Regions from separate parts of the Pseudodesulfovibrio sp. lm2024 genome, predicted to be linked through region 3. Evidence: predicted binding sites of a transcription regulator. Region 3 holds the regulator's gene; each other region holds the start of a gene.
What was found. The regulator sigma-54, encoded in region 3, starts transcription at its own class of promoters, with help from an activator protein. The targets are predictions, from matches to a motif close to CTGGCACGGNNNNTGCTT.
Positions count from the first base shown of each region.

Region 1: the regulator sigma-54 is predicted to act here: its motif matches at 2,908-2,925, upstream of ACR42D_RS07230 (PEP-CTERM sorting domain-containing protein).
Region 2: the regulator sigma-54 is predicted to act here: its motif matches at 2,709-2,726, upstream of ACR42D_RS11025 (VgrG-related protein).

Region 1 covers NZ_CP195092.1:1,570,887-1,576,485, reverse strand. Annotated here, with positions in the region: gene rfbC (dTDP-4-dehydrorhamnose 3,5-epimerase) at 1-302, opposite strand, end outside; gene ACR42D_RS07250 (CvpA family protein) at 493-1,014, shown strand; gene mazG (nucleoside triphosphate pyrophosphohydrolase) at 1,061-1,867, shown strand; gene ACR42D_RS07240 (hypothetical protein) at 2,050-2,238, opposite strand; gene ACR42D_RS07235 (hypothetical protein) at 2,376-2,660, shown strand; gene ACR42D_RS07230 (PEP-CTERM sorting domain-containing protein) at 2,976-3,791, shown strand; gene ACR42D_RS07225 (molybdopterin-dependent oxidoreductase) at 3,903-5,599, opposite strand, start outside.
Region 2 covers NZ_CP195092.1:2,312,410-2,318,008, forward strand. Annotated here, with positions in the region: gene ACR42D_RS11020 (NFACT RNA binding domain-containing protein) at 1-1,331, shown strand, start outside; gene ACR42D_RS11025 (VgrG-related protein) at 1,682-2,647, opposite strand; gene mutY (A/G-specific adenine glycosylase) at 2,756-3,850, opposite strand; gene gpmA (2,3-diphosphoglycerate-dependent phosphoglycerate mutase) at 3,863-4,609, opposite strand; gene ACR42D_RS11040 (tetratricopeptide repeat protein) at 4,693-5,599, opposite strand, start outside.
Region 3 covers NZ_CP195092.1:2,022,408-2,028,006, reverse strand. Annotated here, with positions in the region: gene lptC (LPS export ABC transporter periplasmic protein LptC) at 1-590, shown strand, start outside; gene ACR42D_RS09455 (LptA/OstA family protein) at 574-1,443, shown strand; gene lptB (LPS export ABC transporter ATP-binding protein) at 1,444-2,169, shown strand; gene rpoN (RNA polymerase factor sigma-54) at 2,407-3,816, shown strand; gene hpf (ribosome hibernation-promoting factor, HPF/YfiA family) at 3,853-4,395, shown strand; gene ACR42D_RS09435 (PTS sugar transporter subunit IIA) at 4,398-4,847, shown strand; gene rapZ (RNase adapter RapZ) at 4,866-5,599, shown strand, end outside.

The DNA.
Region 1 (5,599 bases), 450 kb from region 3:
ACGTGCTCGGTCTGCCCGTAGGTGGGCGACCCCCTGCGCAGGTCCACGACCACGTCCAGGACCGCGCCCCGCGTCACCCAGACCAGTTTGGCCTGGGCCACGGGCGGCACTTGGAAATGAAAACCGCGCAGCACGCCGACGTCCTTGGAATAGGCGTGATTGTCCTGGACGAACCCGCAGTCGATGCCGATTTCCCGGAAATGTTCGGCGTTGTAGCTTTCCAGAAAAAAGCCCCGTTCATCCTGAAATACTTTGGGAACCAGGATAAACAGACCGGGGAACTCCGTCTCGTGGACCTGCATTCACGACTCCTTGAAAAAGACAGACGATTGGTGTTCATGTAGCCGAGTTCGGCAAGGGACACAACCCTGATCCGGATTTCACCAGGTCGGCCCATTACAAAAATATACCTCGAATGCGGTTCACATTTCGGCCTCAGTTTGCTAGGGCTCTGTGAGGAAGTTCACCTCAGCCGCTTATGGGTGCATTTATATGAATTTTCTGGATATCATTCTCATCTGCATCGTCGCCCTCTTCGTCCTGCGCGGTTTCTTCCGCGGCCTGGTGCAAGAGGTCCTGTCGCTCATCGCCGTGGTCCTGGCCATTTACCTGGCTTCACGCTTCGACGAGGCCCTGGCCCCGCACCTCAAGATGTACATCTCCAGCGACATCACGGTCAGCGCCCTGTCCTACTCGCTGATCTTCATCGGCACCCTGGTGGTGGTCTGGCTTGTGACCAAGCTGATCCGCAGCGTGCTGGAGATATCCCTGCTCGGCTGGATAGACCGCACCCTGGGCGGCGTCTTCGGCCTGCTCGAGGGCGTGCTCATCTGCCTGGTGGGGCTGATGTTCCTCCAGACCTTCGCGCCCCAGTCCGATATCCTGGCCGAATCGTACATCGCGCCCAAGGCGCAGCACATGGTCGACAAGATGGGCGAATACGTCGACCTGCCCGAGGCCCTGGACTCGGCCAAGAGCGCGTTGGGCATCCGGAGCGGCGAAAACGCCGAATAGTCCCGGATTTCACAACCCCTTTTCCCTTTCCTGAAGGAGATTCGCCATGAGCGAAACGAAACACGACGCCCCGTCCCGGGCCATGCGCGAGTTGCTCGGGGTCATAGACACCCTGATCGGGCCCGACGGCTGCCCCTGGGACAAGGAGCAGACCCCGCTGACCCTGTGCGACTACCTGGCCGAAGAGGCCTTCGAACTCATCGAGGGCATCCGCTCGGGCGACCCGCACGAGGCCATGGAGGAGCTGGGCGACGTCATGTTCATTCTGCTGTTCATGGCCACCCTGTACGAGCGCGACGGGTCCCACACCCTGGCCGATTCCATCAACTACAGCGCGGCCAAGATGATCCGCCGACACCCGCACGTGTTCGGGGACAAGCATTTCGACAACATCACCGAGCTGTGGGACAACTGGGAAAAGACCAAGCGCGAGGAGAACAAGGGCACCGGGCGCAAGCGGGTCTTCGACTCCCTGCCCTCGGGGTTGCCGCCCATGCTCAAGGCGTACCGCATCAACTCCAAGGCCGCCCGCAACGGGTTCACCTGGGAATCGGACCGGGACGTGGAGACCCACCTCAAGAGCGAATGGGACGAATGGCAGGCGGCCATGGCCTCGGGCCACGCCGAGGACTCGGAAAAGGAGTTCGGCGACTACCTCTTCACCCTGGTGGAACTGGGCAGGCGCAAGGGCATCAAGGCCAACGCGGCCCTCGACTTCGCCAACCAGAAATTCCTGGCCCGGTTCGCCAAGATGGAGGAACTGGCCGAGATGCGCGGCCTCGACCTGGCCGAACTGGGGCTGGACGAGATGAACGGCCTGTGGGACGAAGTCAAGGACTGGGAAAAGGCCTAGTCCATGAACAGATATTGTAGAAGATAGAATACGGCGGCTCCCGCGCCGATGGCTGCGTACGTCAGCATTCACGGCACGCAGCGCGACCTGAGCTTCCAGATGAGCAGCGCGGCCACGCCCGCTCCGGCCGCCATGGCCAGGGCCAGCATCAGGGTCTTATCCATCTCCCCTCCCAAGCCGCATCACGGCCACCCGGTACGGCCGCTCCCGAAAAACACGTTCAGGATGTAGTACGACGCAAACAGGGTCCCGATTATCGTGATCCAGACGTACAACCTGGGCAGTACCGGACGCTGCCAGCGGTGCAGCACCACGCCGACCAGAACGGTGATGAGAATGGCGGCTACCGCCCACTTGATCTCGATGTCCATGGAACCCTCCGTTATTCATCCATACACCCAATTGTATTCATTGGGCAATATTTTTTCCGGTTCGACCTAAAGATATACGGGAAAATGCCGAAAAGGCGGATAGGCGTTATTTCCGTCCTGACGACAGGAGGGTGCGTATGACCATGGCAATCGGCGGCTTCGGAAGCTACTCGCCGTTCGATCAGCAAACGTTCGGTGCGGCCGTGGTTTCCGAGACCCTGGACTACATGAACGACAGCGGCCCGAGCCCCGCGCCGGTGGACAAGGTTTCCGCCGAAGCGTCGCTCGTATCGAAAACCCTGGACTACATGAACCCCGGGACCTCGACGGCCGACAAGGCCGGCCTGGCCCAAAGCTACAACTTCCAGACCGATGTCCTCGGCCCCTACGCCAAGGGCGCGGTCATCAACACCATCATCTGACGGCTCGGAGATAACGCCTCGACAAAAAAGCCCCGCCCTCCCCTCACCGGGAGGCGGGGCTTCCTTGGTCGGCAAGGAGGCGCAACACGCCCCCCCGGAGGCCCGCCATTCTTTCCGGACCAATGTAGTATGAATGTAAGGGCAACCGACAACATACCAATATTTCTTTACATTCTCTCACCAAATCAACGCAGGCCCATCTCAAAGCACTATTCCAACATATAGATTTATTTACGGTTGCTCCAGTCCGGCATGACTCGTGCTTAATCCAAACAAATATTTAATACACGAGTTCGACCCAATCTGGAGGGATGTATGAAACGGCTCCTGACAGCAATTCTAACCCTTGCCATCTTCCTGACCCTGTCCTCGTTCGCGATGGCCGCGGTCTACAATATGACCGTGTATGCGGATCAGGCCACCGGGGTGCTCGGCGTGAACGGCGACTATCCCCTCCCGCAGGTGTCCGGCAGCAGCTGGGCTGCGGACAACTCGGCCTACAAGGCGGAATGGGGCATTGACGCCGCCACCATCTTCGGCAGGTCCGTGACGCTCGCCGATGTGGCCGGGATGAGCTATTGGACCAAAAAATCCACTACCCATGTCGAATCCGCCCCGGATTGGTATTTCCATTTCTACACCACCCCCTTTGAAAACAGCCCGGGAAGCAGTTGGTATGGCTACCGCATCAACACCGAGCCCTATTTCTCCGCCAACCTTTCGGAAACGGCGGATCAATGGAACCAGTGGGCCATCGGGGGCCAGAACGACACCAATGCGCTCCGCTTCTTCGACAGCTCCCTGAGCAATTACTGGGGCAGCTACACCGATCCGCTCTGGAATGAATTTCTCTCCATGGCGGGTGTCGGCGGAAACGTCTATGGCGAGCAGGGCCTGCTGTCCATCGCCATGGCCACGGGCTCCGGGTGGAATGGGAGTTTCGACGGCCTGCTCGACGGACTGAGCATCTCCCTCTACAACACGGACGCCACCGGCGCCCCGACCATCGACACCTACAACATCAACTTCGAAGCCTCGGCGCCCCCCGTACCCGAGCCCTCGACCTTCCTGCTTCTCTTCGCCGGCCTCGGCTGTCTCGGTTTCATGCGCTACCGCCGCAACAAGGCGTAGCCAACGGCTTTCAGGGACCGCTTCGAACCGCTAAAACAATCAAGCCTGTGGGGGTGCGCTATCGCATTCCCACAGGCTTTCTTTCATTTAACGCCCCCCCCCGAGTGGTGGCTATTCGAGCCGCAGCCAGTTATTGGCCACGTTGCGGCAAAAATCGCCGGACTGCTGGATGAGCAGGGGGAACCGGCTGCGGGTGGCCGCGAAGAATTCGTCGGTGAACCGGAAGCGGTATTGGGCGTAGGTGTCGATATCGCCGCGCTGGAACTCGTCGAACCATTCGTCGGCGGTCAGGGAGTCCATTTCCAGATGGAACTGGAACCCGTAGGACGCCTTGCCGACCTTGAAGCACTGGTTGATGCATCGATCACCCTCGATCAACAGCGTGGCCCCTTCGGGAAGGTCGAAGGAATCCTCATGGAACTCCATGAGCGGCGGGACCGGCCCGGCCTTCGACAGGACCGGGTCCTGTGCGCCTGCCTCGGTCAGGGCGTGGCCGACAAAGCCGAACTCCAATTCGGGCATGGTCCAGACCCCGCCCCCGTGGGCGCGGGCCAAGAGCTGGCAGCCGAGGCAGATGCCCGCCACAGGCTTGCCCGCCGCATCGAAGTCGCGCATGAGCCGCATCAACTCCGGGAAATAGGGCGAGGTTTCGTCGTCAAAGGCGTTCTGGGGACCACCCAGGACCACCAGGCGGTCATAGTTGTCGGCGTTTTCCGGAATCGGCTCCCCTTCGGTCGGCAAAATAGCGATCAGGATGCAGCCCTGCCGGGCCAGCTCCTTGGTGAAGTTGCCGCCGGGCGATTGGGCGGAATTCTGGACCACCAGGACCTTTGAGCCGATGATCCCGTCCGCCGGACACGGCTCCAACGTGACCCGGGTCTCGTAGAACGGGGTGCCCTGCCCCACGATGGACGGGATATCCCTGGTCAGGAGATTGACCCCGTGGCCCGCCTTGTTCCAGCCGCCCCGCTCGGTGATGAGCACGTCCGCGCGCATGGCATCGTCCACCTTGAGCAGGGCCATGAGCCTGCCGTACGCACTGCGCACAACCACGTGGCCGCCGTCGGTCAGCCCCCGCTTGCGGGCCTCGGCCGAATTCAGGAGAACCACAGGCAGGGCGTCGTGCTCGGCCAGGGTGCGCTCGGAGCAGATGTAGCCGTGGGGCGCGATGGTCAGGAGCTTGTACGGGTAGTCCGGGTCCTCGTCCTGAAGCACGGCCGGATCGAACTCGGTCATGAACCGAAACCTGCCGGACTCGGAGGGGAACACGCCGTCCGCATAGGGGACCATGGGCGCATCCAGGCGGAACGGGCCCTTGCGCACGCTCTCAAGGTCCGTGCCCTGCTCCCAGAGCGGAGTGCAGATGGTCTTGAGCCAGTCCTCCAAGGACCGTTGGTACTGCCCGGCGAACGGAAACCGGGCGGCCAGTTCCTGGAACATTTGAAATTCGGATTTGGTCTCGCCCACCGGCTCGATGGCCGGATTGACCGGCCCGACGAAGTTATGGCCGTAACTGGCCATAATGTCGTTTTCTTCAAGGAAGGAGGTGGCGGGCCAGAAGACATCGGCCAACTCGGCGGTGTCGTCCATGAAATGGCCGGAGTAGACGACCATCTCGGCCTTTTTGAACGCCCTGACGACCTTGTCCGCATTGGGGGCCATGCACACCGGATTGCCCGCCGTGACCACGATCATGCGGATATCCGGGTCGCGGGCGCTTAATATCTCCTCGCCCACCTTGGGGATGAGCAGGGTCCGGCGGCCCGGGCGCAGGTGGTCGCCCCACCACGCCTGATCGTAGGGGCTGT
Region 2 (5,599 bases), 290 kb from region 3:
AACCGGTCAACCCGCAAACCGCCCCGGCCATGGCCATGTGGTTCCGCAAGCGGTTGCGCAACCGTAAAATCCTGGCCGCGCACACCGACTGGCCCAACCTGCGCCTGGCGCTGGAGCTCACCCCGCGCACCGACCCGGACGGCAAAACCTTCCTCATCCTCGACTGCCGCACCGGCATGTCCCTGGCCGACGAACTGCCGTCTTCCTTTGCCCATGAGCCGGAATGGCCCGCCCTGGAAGACGTCCTGGAAGACCCGGAAGTCTGGCGCGAATACCCGCATATCTCCCCGCCCCTGCGCAAGGTCCTGACCGGGCTGCCCGAAGACGAAGCCCACGCCCTCTATTTCCAGGTGGCCACGGCCTCGGCCGACGTCTTCCACCTCGCCCGGTCCGGCGACACATGGTCACCGCCCACGGCCTGGCCGTCCGGCAAGGAAGACGAGACCTACGCCTCCCCCCTGGACGCAGCCCGCGCCTACGGCGAGCGCACGCTCTTCCCGCTGCTCGACATGGAGGAGGACAAGGTCCAGACCGTCCAGCTCAAGCGCGTGCGCAAGAAACTCAAACGCAACCTCGCCAGCCTGGACCAGGAACAGGCGCGGCTCGAACAGCTCGCGGCCGAACAGGTCAAGGCGGAGGCGCTCCAGGCCGAGCTCTACCGGTTCAAGGACGTCGAAGGCCTCGAATCCGTGGACGTCACCCACCCGGTGCACGGCCCCATGACCGTGCCCCTGAATCCATTTCTCTCGCCCACCGAGAACATGACGCGCTATTTCAAGCTGGCGGCCAAGGGACAACGCGGCTTCCCGCACGTGGAGCGCCGCCGCCGCGAGCTCCTCGCCCAGTTGTCCAAGGCCGAGGACGGCACCCTCGAGATCCACCCCGCAGTGACCGCGCAGGGAACCCCCGAGCCCGAAGGCCCGGCCGCCCTGCCCAAACGGTTCCGTGGGCTGGCCGTAAGCCTGTTCCGCACCACCGACGGGTTCACCGTCATCCGGGGCAAGAGCAAGACCGCCAATCACCACATGCTCAGCCAGGCGGCCTCCCCGTTCGACTACTGGTTCCATGTTGAGGACGGCCCGAGTTCGCACGTCATCCTCAAACGCGACCACCCCGGCCAGGACGTGCCCGAAACCTCCCTGACCCAGGCCGCCGTCCTCTGCGGACTCAAAAGCTACCGCAAAGACGACGGCAAGGCAGACATCATGTACGCCCTGGTCAAGGACGTGCGCAAAGTCAAAGGGTTCAACCTCGGCCAAGTCGCCGTGGACCGCAAACTCGGCACCCTGCGCGTCGACCTCGACCCGTCGCTCGAAGAGAGTTTAGGCTAGGAATGCCTCCGGCGGCTGGGGGAAGGGGAAGGAAAACCCTTTGAAAAGGGCTTTTCCTTCCCCTTCCCCCAGACCCCCATCCCCATCCTTTCCTAAACTTTTTAGCGCCGCTTCGCGGATGCGCGATAGCGTCTATCCCGCTTTCATCCGATACGATTTACCGCATCAGAGCAAACAACGGGAAGAGGCAGGACTTACCTCCGCCCACCACACGCGCGAAAGCGCATACAAAAAGTTTGGGAGGGAGAGAGGGGATTGGGGGGGCCAGGGGGGAAAGGGGAGAGAGGGAACCTTTTGAGAAAAAGGTTCCCTCTCTCCCCTTTCCCCCCTGGCCGCCGGAGGCAATCTTTCTAAACCATGCGGTTCACGGACATCTTTTCCAGCATGTTCAGGGCGAGTTGTTTTTCGGAATCCATGCGGTGGGCCACGCTTTTCTGGACGCGGGCGGTGGACGAGCCGAACTGGTTTTTGCGCGATTCGTACACGCCCTTGATGAGTTGGGTGTTGAAGTCGTCGTTTTGGCCCTTGTGCAGGAACCGGTCGATGACCTTGTTGAAGATATTGGCCGCTCCGGTCGGGCCGTGCTGGACAGAGGTGGACCAAAGGACCTCCTGGAGCGCGGGCGGCGCGTTGTTGAAATCCAGGCCGGTGCGGTCGAGGATCATGCTCCGCGCCGGGTCGTAGGTCTGGCGGGCGATGAAATCGTGCTGGACCTGTTCGAACCCGGCCGGGTCTTCGGCGGCAATGGCCTGCCAGACAGCGGGCATGCCGCCCTGTTTGGAGCCCGTATCGGCGGGCCCGGCATCGCGCAGCCTGTCGGCCCACTCGGGCCGGTTCTGGTCGAGATAAGACAGGAATTCGTCCATGGTGCCGGGCTTGGAGGCGATCTGATATTTGCCGTAGGAGGTCCCGCCCACGCGGTCGTAGCCGATGGCCGCCACGCCCGACTCGCCCGACTCGAACTGAGCCGCCAGCGTACCGGGGGTATGGGCGTTAGCTGTCGTCATGGATGCTTGCGCAGCGGGTTGAGCAGAGGCTTGAGGCCGGACGAGCGGTGCTTTGAGGCCCGCCTCGTCGCGCATGATGCGTGAGATAGCGGACAATGCCTCGAGCATCTGGGAGTCGTTGATGATGGAGACGTCGAAGCCCCCGCCCTCCTCGCTGGACTTGTCGGCCCCGCTGCCGAAAAGGGCCTGGGTCATGCTCATCTGGTTGTCGAAGGCGGTCTGCATAGCCAGCCGCTTGCCGTCGCGGGGCGCGGACGCGTTCCGCGCCGCGTTCAGGGCCTCGTACCCGCCGATCTTGCCAATGGACATAAGCTGCTCCTGCGCTGGAAACGTCAAAATACTGACCCCAAAAGGGGATGCGCAGGAAGAGAAGCAAGGGCTGTGCCTATGGATACAGCCCTTTGGATTCGTTGGAAATCAGGACTTGAAGAAATGGGCGAAGCGCATGTCGGCGAGCATGCGGTCCACCAGCTTGCGATGGCCCGAAGGCAGGGCGTAATCGGACAGCTCGGCGGGACGCACAAACCCGCCCTTGACCGCCTCACGGAAGACCGGTTCCGAGGGCTCGCCGTCGTAGCGGCACAGGAAGCAGTCCATGGTCACCCGATAGCGGGTATAGCTGTAACGGACCACGGTGATCTTCTCCACCGGCTCCACGGCCAGCTCCACTTCTTCCAGATACTCGCGCCTGAGGGCCTGCTCAGCGGTCTCGCCCGGCTCTACGCACCCGCCGGGGAACTCCCACAGGCCGGGCCAGACGTCGCCGGGTCTGCGCTTCTGGATGAGCACCCTGCCCTGGTGGACCAGAAAGCCAGTGGCCATGTCGATGCGGATGGCCTCCTTGGGCGCGGGCAGGACCGGCCGCAGCGGGACCGTGCCTTTTTCGAACGCCCGGCAATATTGGCGCACCGGGCACTGCTCGCAGCGCGGGTTCTTGCGGCAAATCAAGGCCCCGAACTCCATGACCGCCTGATTGAAGTCGCCCGGCCGGTCTTCGGGAATGAGCCGCCGGACCGCGTCCTCGACCATGTTGCGCCCCGCCCTATCCTTGACTGGAATGTCCATGTCGAGCAGCCGGGCGAAGACCCGCAGGACGTTGGCGTCCACGGCGGGCTCGCGCTGGCCGAGCGCGATGGAGGCCACGGCGCCGGCCGTGTACTCGCCCACGCCGGGCAGGGAGCGGATGTCCGCGAAATCGTCGGGAAACTCGCCGTCATATTGATCTTGGATCAACACGGCGGCGCGGTGCAGGTTGCGCGCGCGGGAGTAGTAGCCGAGCCCCTCCCAGAGGTTGAGAACCTCTTCCTCATGGGCTTCGGCCAGGGACTGGACGTCCGGGAAACGGTCCATCCACCGCTTGTAGTACTCCACCACCCGGTCCATCTGGGTCTGCTGGGCCATGATCTCGGAGACCCAGACCCGGTAAGGGGTCGGGTCGCGCCGCCAGGGCAGCTCCCTGTGTTCGGCGTCGTACCATTGAAGCAATGTGCGGGTGAATCCGGCCTGGTCCATGACCGCTGTTGTTTACCCCCCCTTGGCCTGGTTGGCAACCGCTTCGGCGGCCTTGGCGGCGGCCTCCTGGTCGCCCAGGTAGTAGTGCCGGATGGGGGTCAGGTCATCGTTGAGCTCGTAAACCAGGGGCAGCCCGGTGGGGATATTCAGCTTGGTGATGGCCTCGTCGGACATGTTGTCCAGGAATTTGACCAGCCCGCGCAGGGAGTTGCCGTGAGCCACGATGAGGACCTTCTGCCCGGCGCGCACCTGGGGGACGACGGTGTCGAACCAGTAGGGCATGGTCCGGTCGATGGTCAGCTTGAGACTCTCGCAGCGCGGCAGTTCTTCGGGCGTGAGGCCTGCGTAGCGCGGATCGTTACCCGGAAAACGCTCGTCGTCGGCCTCGAGCTCGGGCGGCGGCGTGTCGAAGCTGCGCCGCCAGACGAAGACCTGGTCGTCGCCGTATTTCTGGGCGGTCTCGGCCTTGTTCAGCCCTTGCAGCGCGCCGTAGTGGCGCTCGTTGAGCCGCCAGGTCTTGGAGACCGGCAGCCACATGAGGTCCAGTTCATCCTGGACCAGCCACAGGGTGCGGATGGCCCGCTTGAGCAGGGAGGTGTGGGCCACGTCAAAGGTGAATCCCTCCTCCCTGAGCAGCCGCGCGCCGTCCACGGCCTCGCGCACGCCCTGGCTCGTCAGGTCCACGTCGGTCCAGCCGGTAAACCGGTTTTCCAGGTTCCACTCGCTCTGCCCGTGCCGGATCAAAACCAATTTATGCATGACGCCTCCGCTTCTTGTTTCGGTTCATGAAACAGGAGCATAACCCGAGAACGGGATTCTTGGGAAGGGACGGCGCGAAAAGATCACTTCCGCTTGCGGGGCTTGCGCTTTTCCTTGCCGACCTGGTCGAACAGCTCGCGCTTGCGCTTGTCGAAGGTCACCGCGCTCTTCACGGCGGCCATGGCCACGCACAGGATGCTCAGGATAATGATCAATCCCTTGGATATCTCCCAGCGCTGGCTCGGGTCCTTGATGGTGTCGAGGATCATGTTGCCCTCGATACCCTGGGTGAAATAGATGAGCGACGGCACGGCGATGAGCAGCGCTCCCAGCCCGAGGAGCTCGAGCCAGATGAAGTTGCGCCCGAGCATGAGGATGAACAGGGTGGAGTCCCGGATGATGCGCAGGGTGACCAGCCGGCCCTGGAGGCTGTCGATGTGTTCCTCGACCTCCTCCACGAAACGCAGGGACTTGCGGAAATTATCCGCGTCCTGGAGCCGCTGGGTGCGGATCCAGTTGATCTTGTCCACGCAGTAGTTGAATTCCTTGTTGAACTCCAGGAGCAGCTTGGGAAACGGGAACCAGGCGGCCTCGCGATGGATGTCCCGCACCCGCTCCGCGAGGTATTCGATGTTGGCGTTGACCCGCTTGATCTCGCGCCGGACCTCGTCGTCCAGCGCGGCCTGGAACTTTTCCGCACCCTTGAGCAGCTGGTGGTAGGCCACGTAGTTGTTGATCCGGCCGAAGCTGCGCAGCCGGTCCAGTTCCTCGTTGGCCGTCTCGAAATAGGGGTGGTTCTCGTCGAACCGCCGGGAGATGTCGTCGGTCAGGTCCTCCACCTGGGTCCGGGTGGACTCCACCGTGGTCTTGGCTTCGTTCCACTTCTCCCACATGGCGCTCAACAGCTGCACCCTGCCCCGGTCGAGCTCGGGGTCCACCAGGATGCGGTTGAAGATGTTCGGATCGCGGGCCATCAGGTCGAACAGGGTG
Region 3 (5,599 bases):
TCGTCATTTTCGCCTTGGGGCTGCTTCTCGGTCTGGGCGTCAACGCGCTCTTTTTCTCCGACCCCATCCTGGAGGACCAGGATACCGCCGAGCAGGCGCCCGTCTCCCGCAAGGACATGTTCGCCGACGCCGACGTCTCGGCCGAGGACATCGAACTGGTCCAGGGCAAGGAGGGCAGCATGAACTGGAAGCTGCTGGCCAAGAGCGCCAAGTACAACCAGGAGCTCGGCATCATCGCCGTGGATTTTCCCCAGCTGACCGCCTACTTCGGCGACGACCGCCAGGAGGTCTATGTCCAGGCCGACCGGGGCGAGGTGGATCAGGCGAACGACAACCTGTCGTTGTACGACGGGGTCAGCGGCCGGTTCGGCGACATGGCCCTGGACGCACAGTACCTTGATTATGTCGGCGCAATAGGTAAGGTATATCTCAAAGGCGGCGTCACCGTACGCCGTCCGGACATGACCGTCCAGGCCAAGGCCCTGGAGATCGACCTGGTCACGAGACAGATGGTGGCCGCCGGTGGCGTGGAAGCGCTGCTGGCCCCCGAAGGGCTGGGAAGGAGTCCTTTGAATGAAAACAAGGAATAAGACGTTGCTGAAAACGGTTCGCCTGACGGGAATGCTGCTGATGCTGGCCCTGCTGCTGGTTCCGGCCCGGGCCATGGCCCAGGACTGGGGCGAAGTACGCGAGGCCACGGTCAACCTGAACGTGCGCAAGGCGCCCAGGCCCGGGGCCGAGCACGTGGTCACCCTGACCAAGGGGCAGCGGGTGCGGACCGACTTCCCCCAGAACGGCTGGCTGGCCGTTTTCGAGCTGGGCGAGAAGGACCGCGACCAGGCCAAGGCCGTGGGTTACGCCAACGCCAAGTACCTCAAGGTTGTCAAGGTCGAGAAGGCCGAGCACGCTCCCGCGCCTGTGCCCGCACCGGCCCCCAAGAAGGATTCCGGCGAGGGTGAGGTCAAGGCCCCGGTGGCAGCGGTACCGCCCGCGCCCATCCCGGTGGGCGTGGACCCGAGCCGTCTGCCGGTGAAGATCACCTCCGACCGCATGACCTATGACGAGACCGGCAAGGTCATCTCCTTCGTGGGCCACGTGGTCGCCATCCACGGCGAGTTGACCTTGTGGGCCGACAGGCTTTCGGCCTATCTCGCATCCAGCACGGACAAGAAATTCTCCGCCGACAGCGTAGACCGCATCGTGGCCGAGGGCAACGTGCGGGCCAAGAAGGGGACCACCGAGGGGACCTGCGGCCTGCTGACCTACATGGTGGGTCCGCAGCTGCTCAAGATGGAGCGCGATCCCAAGCTCCAGGACGGCCCCAACTCCCTGACCGGCGAGGTCATCAACTTCCACATCAAGGACGACCGGTCCGAGGTCATCGGCGGCAAGCAGCGCGTCAAGGCGGTGTTCATGACCCCCGGCAACCTGAAGGTGCAATAGATGGCCGAGGGTCTTCGCGCTACCAATTTGTCCAAGCGGTACGGCCAGAAAGAGGTCGTACACGGTATCAACATCAAGCTCGACGCCCGCGAGGTGGTCGGCCTGCTCGGCCCCAACGGCGCGGGCAAGACGACCACGTTCTACATGCTTGTGGGCATCGTCCAGCCCAATACCGGGGTGGTTTCCCTGGGCGGCCAGGTGCTCACGGACAAGCCCCTGCACGAGCGGGCCCGCCTGGGGGTGAGCTACCTGCCCCAGGAAAGTTCCATCTTCAAGAAGCTGACCGTGCGCCAGAACCTGGAGATCATCCTGGAGCAGACCTCCATGACCTCGCGGCAGCAACGGGCCAGGGCGGACGAACTCATGGAGATGTTCACCATCACCAAGCTGGCGGACCAGGCGTCCATGTTCCTGTCCGGCGGCGAGCGACGCAGGCTGGAGATCGCCCGGGCGCTCATCCTCGACCCGCAGTTCATCCTCCTGGACGAACCGTTCGCGGGTATCGATCCCATCGCGGTTATCGATATCCAGGAGATCATCTCCGTGCTCAAGTCCATGGACATCGGCATCCTCATCTCGGACCACAATGTCCGGGAGACGCTCAATATCTGCGACCGGGCCTACCTGGTCTACGAGGGGACGGTCATCCTGGAAGGGGCCCCGTCCGAGATAGTCAAATCCAGTCGCGCCCGGCAGATCTACCTGGGCGAGGATTTCCGGCTTTAATCCCTGTTCCCGTCTTTTTTTCCTCTTTCCCGATTTACACCGTACCCAAAGGTTGGTACACTTTTTTCATATCATTATATGCACGCAGAATTATCAATAGATACAGGGTGTTAACACAATTGTGTTGCATCCTTTAATTCACTGTGGCATAATTGAATCGGAAAAAATGTCAGGTGGCCGAAAAAAAATTTCTGTATCCGGCAACCGATAAACACAACCTCAAGCAGGCAGTGAATCATGGGATTGGAACTTCGGCAACAGCTCAAGCTCTCACAGCAACTGGTCATGACGCCCCAGTTGCAGCAGGCCATCAAGCTGCTGCAATTGTCGCGGCTTGAACTGCTGGAGACGGTGCAGCAGGAATTGTTGGAGAATCCTTTCCTCGATGAGACCGAGACCGATACCGAGGTCCCGGACAAGGCGGAAGTCCTGACCGAATCCCAGGCCGAAGAGGAACTGGTCCGCAACGCAGACTGGGAGAACTACCTGGGCGAGTTTTCCTCCACTTCCAAGCAGGCTTTGTCCCGCGACATGGAGATGCCCGAAGAGGGCATGTCCTTCGAGGCCCGCCTGGCTTCCAAGCCTTCGCTGGAAGGGCACCTGAACTGGCAGATGCGCCTGTCCAACTTCACCGAGCACGAACTGGCCATCGGCGACGTCATCCTCGGCAATCTCGACGCCAACGGCTACCTGCAGGCCACCCTGGAAGAGCTGGCCGCCATGGTTCAGGCCTCCGAGGAGGAGATCGAGTCCGTCCTGCACCGTATCCAGCACCTGGACCCGGTCGGCGTGGGCGCCCGCACCCCGCAGGAATGTCTGCTGGTCCAGATGGAGGTCCTCGGGTACGACGATCCTATCCTGGTCTCCCTGGTCACCGATCACCTGGAGGATCTGGAGAAGAACCGCTACAAGCCCCTGGCGCGCAAGTTCAAGATCACCATGGATGAGCTCAAGTCGTATCTCGACCTGATGCAGACGCTCGATCCCATGCCCGGCGCCAATTTCTCCAGCACCGAGCCGCACTACGTCAGCCCGGACGTGTTCGTCTACAAGTACGGCGAAGACTTCGTCATCATCCTCAACGAGGACGGCATGCCGAGGCTGCAGATGAACACGTTCTACATGGATTCCATGAAGGGCGCGGCCGACAAGGAGAAGGAATATTTTCAGGAAAAGATGCGTTCCGCCGCATGGTTGATGAAAAGTCTGTACCAGCGGCAGCGAACCTTGTATAAAGTAGTTGAGAGCATTGTCGGCTTCCAACGGGCATTCTTCGAGGAGGGCGTGACAAAGCTCAAACCCCTCATCCTCAAGGAGGTGGCGGAAGACATCGAGATGCACGAATCCACCGTGAGCCGGATTACGACCAACAAGTATGTTTCGACGCCTCACGGCATATTCGAGCTGAAGTTCTTCTTCAACTCGGCCCTGGACCTGAACGACGGGTCCCAGGTGGGTTCGGAGAGCGTCAAGGCGCTCATCAAGCAAATGATCGCAGACGAAGACACGAAGAAACCGCTCAGCGACGAGAGAATCGGCGAGATCCTCCAGGAGAAGCTGGAAGTGAACATCGCCCGGCGTACAGTCGCCAAATACCGCTCGGCCATGGGCATTCCTTCGTCTTCAAAACGAAAGCAGTACTTCTAAAGTCTGCTTGAAGCACTCTCAACCAGGAGGCAGCGTATGAACATCAGCTTCACTTTCAAGAACTTCGAGCCTTCCGATCACCTCAAGGGTTACGCGGAAAAGCGTTTTGAAAAGGTAGCGAAATACGTTTCCGATGCGGAGGCCGATCTCCAGGTCAACCTGCTGGTCGACAAGTTCCGTCACAAGGCGGACGTGATCCTGAACTCGGATCGCATACATATCTCGGCCTATGAAGATTCGGAGGACATGTACTCCACCATCGACATGGTCCTGGACAAGCTGGAAGCCCAGCTGCGCAAGATGCGCGAAAAGATGAAGAACCGCCCCAGACAGGCGCGTCCCAATAAAATGGTGCAGATGAACTACCTGTCCTACGAGGACATCGCTCCCGGTTCAGCGCCCACCATCGTCGGCACCGACGCATACGAGCCCAAGCCCATGTCCGTGGACGAGGCCGCCATGCAGCTGGATGCCCGTGACAACGAATTCCTGGTCTTCCTCAACGCGGAGACTGACGGCGTCAACGTGATATACAAGAGAAAGAACGGCGATTACGGCCTCATCGACCCCGGAAACTAAGCATGAAACTCAGTGATTACCTGGCGAAGGAACTGATCCTTCCCGAACTCGAGTCCGAGACCAAGTCGGACGTATTGAATGAACTCGTCGCCCCCCTGGGCGTACAATATCCAGAGATGGACACGGACCATGCGGTCCGTGTCCTTCTCGATCGTGAACGGCTCGGCTCCACCGGCATCGGGGACGGCATCGCCATCCCCCACGGCAAGCTCGAGGACCTGGAAAAGGTCATCGTGGTCGTGGGCCGCAGCCGCAAAGGCGTGGAGTTCGAGGCGCTGGACCACAGCCCGTGCACCATCTTTTTTCTGGTGCTCGCCCCGGAACAGGTGGCGGGCATGCACCTGCGCGTCCTGGCCCAGATTTCCCGTCTCCTCAAGGACGAGGAATTCCGCAAGGCGTTCCTGTCGGCCGATGACCTCGAGGGTCTCTGGACCCTGCTCAAAAGCGTGTAACCGAATGGACGAATTCCGTTGACCTCGACCAACCCTTTCCCGGTGGTGATCGTCACCGGACTCTCCGGCTCGGGCAAGAGCACCGCGCTCAAGGTCTTCGAAGACCTCGGATTCTTCTGCATCGACGGGCTCCCGTCCGAGATGTCGGCCAAGCTGGCCGACCTCATCCTCTCCTTCGACACCAAATACCGCGGCCTGGCACTGGGCATGGACCTGCGCCAGTTCGAGTTCGTGGACGGCTGGAGCAAGGCCCAGGAGGGATTCGCCCAACTCGGCATCACTCCGCAGGTCCTGTTTCTCGAGGCCAAGATGGCGGAGCTGGTCCGGCGCTACGCCACCACCCGCCGTCCGCATCCGCTGGAGAGCCGCAACCTCGGCCTGGAGCAGGCCTTGGAGATGGAAAAGAAGCTCCTGGAGCCGGTGCGCCTCGGGGCGGTCCTGGTCCTGGACACCACGGATTATTCCATCCACGACCTGCGCCGGGTCATCCAGACCAAGTGGTCGTCCCTGGAAGACGTGAGCATGGGCATGCGGGTGCACATCATCACCTTCGGCTTCAAGTACGGCGTGCCGTCCGAGGCCGACCTGGTCTTTGACCTCCGTTTTCTGCCCAACCCCTATTTCGACAAGTCCCTGCGCCCCATGTCCGGCCTGGACAAGGCGGTGGCCGACTATGTCCTGGGCAATCCCACGGGCCAAGGGTTCATCAAACGGTTTCATGACTTTCTGCTCTATATTTTACCGCTTTACGC